DNA from 2 places in the Spartinivicinus marinus genome. Region 2 is predicted to be linked to the other one. Evidence: predicted binding sites of a transcription regulator. Region 2 holds the regulator's gene; the other holds the start of a gene.
The links. Region 2 encodes PhoB, which activates phosphate uptake and scavenging genes when phosphate is short. Its sites were predicted from a motif close to TGTCATANNNNTGTCANA; they were not measured.
Positions count from the first base shown of each region.

Region 1: the regulator PhoB is predicted to act here: its motif matches at 2,072-2,089, upstream of OQE68_RS12355 (PA3496 family putative envelope integrity protein).

Region 1 is NZ_JAPJZK010000001.1:2,732,679-2,736,817, forward strand. Features, by position in the region: gene OQE68_RS12345 (SufS family cysteine desulfurase) at 1-360, opposite strand, end outside; gene OQE68_RS12350 (DUF4123 domain-containing protein) at 800-1,687, shown strand; gene OQE68_RS12355 (PA3496 family putative envelope integrity protein) at 1,844-2,032, opposite strand; gene hexR (transcriptional regulator HexR) at 2,429-3,283, opposite strand; gene uvrD (DNA helicase II) at 3,525-4,139, shown strand, end outside.
Region 2 is NZ_JAPJZK010000001.1:2,218,245-2,222,383, forward strand. Features, by position in the region: gene OQE68_RS09990 (rubredoxin) at 1-11, opposite strand, end outside; gene OQE68_RS09995 (chorismate--pyruvate lyase family protein) at 147-710, shown strand; gene ubiA (4-hydroxybenzoate octaprenyltransferase) at 738-1,613, shown strand; gene phoB (phosphate regulon transcriptional regulator PhoB) at 1,824-2,513, shown strand; gene phoR (phosphate regulon sensor histidine kinase PhoR) at 2,516-3,841, shown strand; gene OQE68_RS10015 (response regulator) at 4,117-4,139, opposite strand, start outside.

The DNA of each region.
Region 1 (4,139 bases), 510 kb from region 2:
ATAACCATAGCTATAAGCAACTAGATTAATAGCTTCTGTAGCTCCACGAGTCCAGATAATTTCGTCAGAGGTTGATGCATTAATAAACTGTTGGACTGTTTGACGAGCTTTCTCAAAACCTAGGGTAGCTTTGGTACTGAGGTGGTGAGATGCCCTATGAACATTAGCGTTACAGTTTTGGTAGTAATCGCTAATGGCTTGAATGACAGATAGTGGCTTTTGAGTAGTAGCGGCATTATCAAGGTATACCAAAGGCTGACAATTGGCTGGTGTTTGTAAAATAGGAAACAGTTTGCGTACTGCTTTTACGTTAAATGTAGTTGTCATTACAGCTTTGTTATCAACGGATTTGACCGGCATTCATAAAAAATATTGCTTAATATCATGACTGAAAAACTATTTTAGTCATAGTGGTTTTGATATTGTCATTTAGTGTCGTCTTCATTTTTAAGTAAATAGGTGTACTGGAAAAAAACTAATAACTTTTTGTTATATAGGGTTAGAGCAGCTATATGGCTTTTAGGATGTTGCTGTTTGAAGCTGTGAAGTGGATAAATTTAGATCATACTATAAATATTAATGATAATGATCTGGTAGTATTATTCTTGTAATCTATTTTGTGAAGACTTAAATCAGTAGCAAGTCGCAAGAACTTGAGTACTTTATGTCAACGAACGCGTTTGATAACTAGAGCAATAACAGGTTATGACTTAGCCACTAGCAATGGCTTTTTACAATAATCGGGGCGATAAAGTGGTTTAAGTGAATTAGAACTTAGGCTGCTATCAAAGGAGGGAGTATGTTGCTTGACGAGTATAGACAGCAAATCAAGGTTGCACTCGAAAAGCACAACCATGCAGGGCTGTATTTCATAATAGACTCAGCCAGTTTGCCAGAATTACCGGAGCGAATTTGGGAGCTAGAAGACAACCCTCAATGTGATTCGTTATTCAGGGGGACACCAGAAGAAGAACTATGTGATGTGGCGCCGTACTTGATAAAAGTGAGCATCAATACTCGGCTTTTTGACTGGTTGTTACAGCAGTCTGCAGAGTTACCTATAGGTATCTTTATTATTAGTCATTGTGAGCATGTACAACTCTATAGCCACTTTAAAGCAGCGTTAGAAATAAATTTACCAAATCACCACTGGGCGCATTTTAAATTGTATGATCCTAGAGTGATTGCAGGGCTAAATGCTGTTTGCAATAAGCAAGCATTTGCAAGCTTATTGGGGCCTGCTAGTGGCTGTATTTACGTTGACTTGTGCAGTCGACAAGTGTGTCACATCGAAAACGAGCAATCTAGCTGTTATCACTATGAAAATAAAAAGTTAACGTTTACATTAACAGCATGTCAGTTGGAACGGTTGGTAGAACTGAGTATGCCTTTTGCTGTGGTGGATTATTTACGGCTTCAGCATGCAGAGTTGATAACATCAGATGTGTATGCAGAACTTTTATTATTTGCAAAACAAAATCTGAAACAGCATAAAGAGTTGTCAGGTATTGTAGCTAAGGAAAAGCAGCCTGTATTGGGCAACTTATGTAGGTTATTGTCTCCTGTTACTCAAGAATATTCGATCATTGAGTCAGCACTGGATAAAGCGCAAATGGCAACCTATATATCAGCAGGGGAAATGACCAATTTGTTACAACACTACCGGGCTCAAAAAATCTGTGCCTGAGTTAGGTAACGTGTTTAATGAGTTCTTCAAGAAAAATAGCCTTCCCCATCCAGTGGCATAGCTTTAGGGCAATGTAGCTATAAGTTGTATGAGGAAGGTTGTTGCTCCTTTTATTTTATTATTCATGCTAGGCTAATATATCCCTGGTTTAGTCGACTAGTCATCCTCCCAGTAATCATCGCCAATTAAATGGTTTAAGCGTTTATTCTCAAAGTAATCCTCAATGGCGCGTCTTGCTTCCAGAGAGCGCTGAGAAGGCTTTTCTCGGTTGCTGCTACTGGTTGAGCTGTTTGTAGAAGAGATGAAAATGGGCTGGTTAGTTTGGTTGGGTACTTGTACTTGCATAGTGCCGCATCCCTTTCTGGTGTTAGTAATTGGTTAAGATGCAATAGCTTTATGACAATATTATTAAGTTTTTATATTTGTATTGTTAGCGTGATTTAAATATCGAACGGTGTAGTTTAAACTCCAACTGCCTTCAAATTTATGTGTAACAGTTTAAAAGCGACTTGAGCTTAAAGCGCTTAAACTTAGCAACTTGCCGCCTACCCAGAAAAGAGCCGTTATTCACAAAATGCGGATTGTTATCCAGCAACTTTTCCTAAGGCCAATGTAACAGCAGAGCAGCCCGCCGTTAACAACTTTTTAATAACATTTTCAAATTACCAACTCAGTTAAAATGAAAATATTTTACTAGTTATTATTTATTGTGTGCTACGGGGTAGGCTGTATATACCAAGCTTATGTTGAGGAGATGCGTAGTGTGCGTAAGTTATTCTTAACTGTTTTTAAATGTGCAGCTAATTCTGGCCCACGAGACATAGCAACACCCATTGCCAAAATATCAATTACTACCAAATGAGCAATTCTTGAGGTTAATGGGGTGTAAACATCCGTATCTTCTATTGCTTCTATGTGTAATGCAAAGTCACATAGTGATGCTAGCGGGCTTTCTTTGGGACATATGGCAATTACTTTAGCCTGTTGCTTTTTAACTAGCTGGATTGTATGAATTAGCTCCCGAGTACGCCCTGTTTGAGATATAGCAATAACGCAGTCTTCAGGGGTTAATGTTGCAGCAGACATCGACTGCATATGGGGATCAGAATAGGCAGCGGCAGATAGCTGTAGGCGAAAGAACTTGTGTTGTGCATCAATGGCTACAGCACCAGAGGCGCCAAACCCATAGAATTCTACCCGCTTGGCTACAGATAAAGCATTGATTGCTTGTTCTAAAACTAAGTTATCTAAACTATCGCGAACACTTGATAGCGTGCTGATGGTGGAGTCGATTATTTTTGACTTGTAGTCAGCAGGAGAGTCATCGGGACTAATGGCAAATTGGCCAAAGCTACTGCCAGAAGCTAAGCATTGTGCCAGTTGTAATTTGAAATCCTGAAAGCCACTACAGCCGACTGCACGACAAAACCTGAGTACCGTAGGTTCACTTATCTCGGCTTCTGTTGCTAGGTCTGCAATGCTGATATGCATAACACGAGTAGGGTTATGAAGTACAAAATCTGCCACTTTCTGCTCAGATCGGCGAAGTTGACTGTAGCATTGCTGGATTTGTTGTAACAGCTGAATAGAAACCATGTGAGGTGAATCTTTGCTGGGCCTGTTTGTAGTTATACTACAAAAAATGCATACAAACTATATGGAAATAAGGTTAAGTAGGTCTAACCTGAATATTTTATGGCTACCCAAAACACTGTGGCTGATTGAAATATCTGGCTCAGCATTGCAAGCTAAGGCTGCTCGCCGCTAAACTAGATGATCTTAAACAAGATAGCTGCTGTTTAATTTCTGCCCACACTACTCCTGGCTACAAATCACTATGGATGTATCCCAAACTTTAGACTCATTAAATACTGCTCAGCGTGAGGTAGTTGCTTCACCTATTGGAAATTGCCTGGTGTTGGCTGGTGCAGGTAGTGGTAAAACACGAGTATTAGTACACCGTATTGCTTGGCTGATCCAAACTGAAGGTATTTCGCCACATGCTATTATGGCCGTGACCTTTACCAATAAAGCGGCAGCAGAAATGCGTAGTCGAATTGAATCCCTATTGGGGGTGAGTACCCGCGGAATGTGGGTGGGCACTTTTCATGGTTTGGCTCACCGTTTATTGAGGCTGCACTGGCGAGATGCTGGGCTGCCAGCGAACTTTCAAATATTAGATGCTGATGACCAACTGCGTTTAATTAAGCGCCTTATGAAGGGCTTAAACTTAGATGAAGCCAAGTGGCCACCCAAACAAGCTCAGTGGTACATTAATAACCAAAAAGATGAAGGACGCCGGCCACAAAATATAGAGCCATATGGTGACCCGTTTGAAGTGACAATGCTAAAGGTTTATCAAGCCTATGAAGAGGCTTGTCGTTTATCTGGGATGGTGGATTTTGCTGAGTTGCTACTGAGAGCCCATGAGATATGGCTGCATAAACCAGAA
Region 2 (4,139 bases):
CATTTTTTCATGTATCAGGCTCCTCACTCACCAATAAGGGCTAATCAGTTATAGTTCACTTACCTTTACTCAAAACTTGCAACTGATAGCAAGATATCGCATTCTGCGCGCCAGACAACTAATCAGTATTAAGTAAAAACTTCATTGTGAGCGCACTATCTATCTTTGAAACTGCTCAGTGGCAGCCTCATCTTAACATACCTACACCCTGGCATGACTGGCTGACATTCACGGGCTCTCTCTCACAACGCTTGCAGGATACCTTTCAATCCCTGTCAGTCAAGTTGATCAGCCAACAGTGGCAACCTGCTCTTCTTTCTGAACAAAAGTTGTTGGGTATTCCAAAACAGCAGTCAGCATTTGTTCGTGAAGTGATTCTTTGTGCCTGCCAGCAGCCAGTGATCTATGCACGCACCGTGATACCCGCATTTACTGGTTTACTAAGCTGCCGGCCACTGCTCAGCCTCGATACAGAGCCACTCGGTAAACTATTGTTTACTCATGCCAGTAGCAAACGTAACCCTAACTTTCAGTACGCTCACTTTAGTCATGAGCAATTGCAAACATTACCCATACCCTCAACAATAACGCACTCAACTATTAATCAAGACTGTTGGGGCAGGCAATCTGTATTTATCATTAACCAGCGGCAACTAGCTGTAAGCGAACTATTTTTACCTACGATTTTTTCATTACAGCAACTAACATAACAATGCTTATTGATAGTGACTAACAGGATGGAACTAACCAGTAGCTCTTCTAACAAACTCAATGCATTTCTGAGTATCACCCGCTTAAACCGCCCCATTGGTATTTACTTGCTGCTTTGGCCAACCCTTTGGAGTTTATGGCTAGCTGCTGATGGCCTGCCAGATTGGCACCTGATTATTATTTTTTGCTTAGGTGTCACAGTGATGCGCAGCGCAGGTTGTGTAATTAACGATATTGCTGATCGTCACTTTGATGGTCATGTTAAGCGAACCCAAAATCGGCCACTGGTTACTGGTGCGATGACGCTGAAGGAAGCAATGGGTTGCTTTGTAGCCCTTTGTATTATTGCGCTGATACTGGTGCTATTTACCAATCAGCTGACGATTTTACTAAGCTTTGGTGCCTTGGCTTTAGCCATTAGTTACCCCTTTATGAAGCGCTACACTCATTTTCCACAAATTGTATTAGGGGCTGCTTTTTCCTGGTCGATTCCTATGGCCTATACTGCTCAAACTGGAGAGCTAAACCACGCTATCTGGTTACTTTTCTGGGCTAATTTAGCATGGACAGTAGCCTACGATACGGCTTATGCCATGGTAGATAGAGACGATGATTTAAAAATAGGCGTCAAATCTACTGCTATTTTATTTGGGAAAGCTGATAAACTTATGATTGGCTTATTACAAATAATTACTCTAGCTTTGTTATCAGGGGTAGGCTATTTATTTCAGCGTGGTTGGCTGTTCTTTATTGGCATCGGTTTAATGGCTGGGCTGTTTATCTATCAGCAGTACTTAATCAAAGATCGTGACCGGTCCCAATGCTTTAAAGCATTTTTAAACAATCACTGGGCAGGCATGTTTGTCTTTGTTGGAATAGTTTGTGATAGTGCTGTTTCTTAGTTTTACCTTATTAGCTCCCTCTTCCTCAGGAAGGAGGAATTAATAGCAGGTAATCACTAGGAAAACTTCTCACTGTGGTATTGAGCCACAGTCATAAAACTCATGGATTGGAAACACTTTCAGGGCAGAGCCACACGAATGTCATTCAAATGTAACATAAAGACTGTGTAATGCTCTGCTGACAACTTGAAAGCGAGAGAAGGCTTGAAAATGGTTGGCAAAAAAATACTCATAGTGGACGATGAGGCCCCCATCCGAGAAATGATTGCAGTCGCACTCGAAATGGCTGGCTACGAATGTCTGGAAGCAGATAACACGCAAGATGCTCATAGCATCATGATCGACAAGAAACCCGATCTGATTTTGCTTGATTGGATGCTACCAGGAACCAGTGGGATTGAATTGGCTAGACGGCTCCGCCGTGATGAAATTACGGCCAATATTCCCATCATCATGTTAACCGCCAAAGGTGAAGAAGATAATAAAATTCAGGGCCTGGAAGTGGGAGCAGATGACTACATCACCAAACCATTCTCCCCCAGAGAACTGGTTGCCCGTTTGAAAGCAGTATTGAGACGTTCTGGCGCTCACGAACCTCAAGAGCCCATCAGGGTTGAAGGACTTGAGCTGGACCCAATCAGTCACCGGGTAAGTATTAACGGTAAGCCGACTGAAATGGGACCTACTGAGTACCGTCTGTTGCAGTTCTTTATGACACATCAAGAGCGAGCCTATACCCGAGGCCAGTTATTGGACCAAGTGTGGGGCGGCAATGTGTACGTTGAAGAGCGTACCGTTGATGTCCATATCAGGCGGCTGCGTAAAGCATTAGGCACCGGCCATGACCGCTTTATTCAGACTGTTAGGGGCACTGGCTATAGGTTCTCAACTAAGGCTTAGCGGTGAAAGTTAACTGGCAAGGCGAAATTATTCAGCGACTCGCTATCACTGTAATAGTCAGTGTGTTGTTTGGAGTAGCTATCGGAGAAGTAGCCTGGGTTTTAGCAATTGTCTTAGCTGGATACCTTAGCTGGACATTGTTACAGGTTTTTCGCCTCAGCCATTGGCTTCAAGAGAGTGAGCACAATCACCTAGAGCCACCAGAAAGTCGTGGTATCTGGGGAGATATTTTTGATGCTATCTACCGGCTGCAGCGCCGCGACCAAAAAGCGCGTGCCCGGCTACAAGCAGTGATTGACCGTGTTCAAGAGTCTACTGCAGCACTGAATGATGCTGTGATTATGGTTGATAATCAGGGCAACCTGGAGTGGTGGAACCAAGCTGCTGAAACCATGCTCGGTTTTAAGAGCCCTGTAGATCAAGGGCAGCTAATCACAAACCTGATCAGAGAGCCAGCATTCTCCAGGTATTTCGACAGAAAAGAGTACCAAGAAGCGCTGGAAGTTCCCTCCCCCATCAATGACCAGCTCATCTTACAATTCAATATTACGCTGTTTGGTCGCAATGATCGCTTGTTGTTAGTACGGGACATTACCCGGCTGCATAATCTGGAGCAAATGCGAAAAGACTTTGTAGCAAATGTGTCCCACGAGCTAAGAACCCCTCTCACAGTGATCAGAGGTTATCTGGAAACCTTGCTGGATAACGCTGATATTTTACCTGAACGCTGGATACGTGCTTTGCAGCAAATGCAGCAGCAGTCAGATCGAATGGAAAATCTGGTCAGTGACTTACTCCTGTTATCACGTCTAGAAACCAGCGATCGACAGGCTGACTTAAAGCCAATTTACTTACAGAAGATCTTGTCAAACATCATTAGTGATGCCAAGGCGCTCAGTGGTGACCGTTGCCATCATATCCAATTGGTTTGTCCAGAAGGTGCAACACTGTTAGGACATGACCGCGAGCTGCATAGTGCTATCTCGAACCTAATCTTTAATAGCGTTAAATACACACCTGCTGCTGGGCAAATTAATGTACATTGGTGGGAAGATGAGGATGGCGGGCACCTTTCGGTGATGGATGATGGAATTGGTATTGATCCCAAGCATATCCCACGTCTCACCGAGCGGTTTTATCGAGCAGACCCTAGTCGCTCAATTAACACTGGTGGTACAGGGCTTGGCCTGGCTATTGTGAAGCATGTACTGATCAGACATAACGCTCACTTAGAAATACAAAGTGAACTCGGTAAGGGCAGCTGTTTTATTTGTCACTTCCCTCCCACAATAATCGCTAGCGAAAACAGCCCAGAGCTAGTGGAATAATCCCCTAAAAGAAATTCGTAATAAACAATAATACCCAAAGCGAAGGGATGAATCACTTTTAGGTGTAAAAATAAAGTGGTATATACTCAAAGCGAAGGATTATTTAGGCGAGGCCACCGAGCGATGAAGCCCCAGGAGTTTAGATAAACTAAATGACTGGGGTGAAGACAGTTTATTGCTCCTGCATAAACTGCATTCACACCATCCTTGGTGCTTAACGACGGTAACAAAGCCCTTGTGCCCTAGGGGTATAAAAATCATTCGCGAAGAGTATATCACCAGTATTTTTTTCCAGACC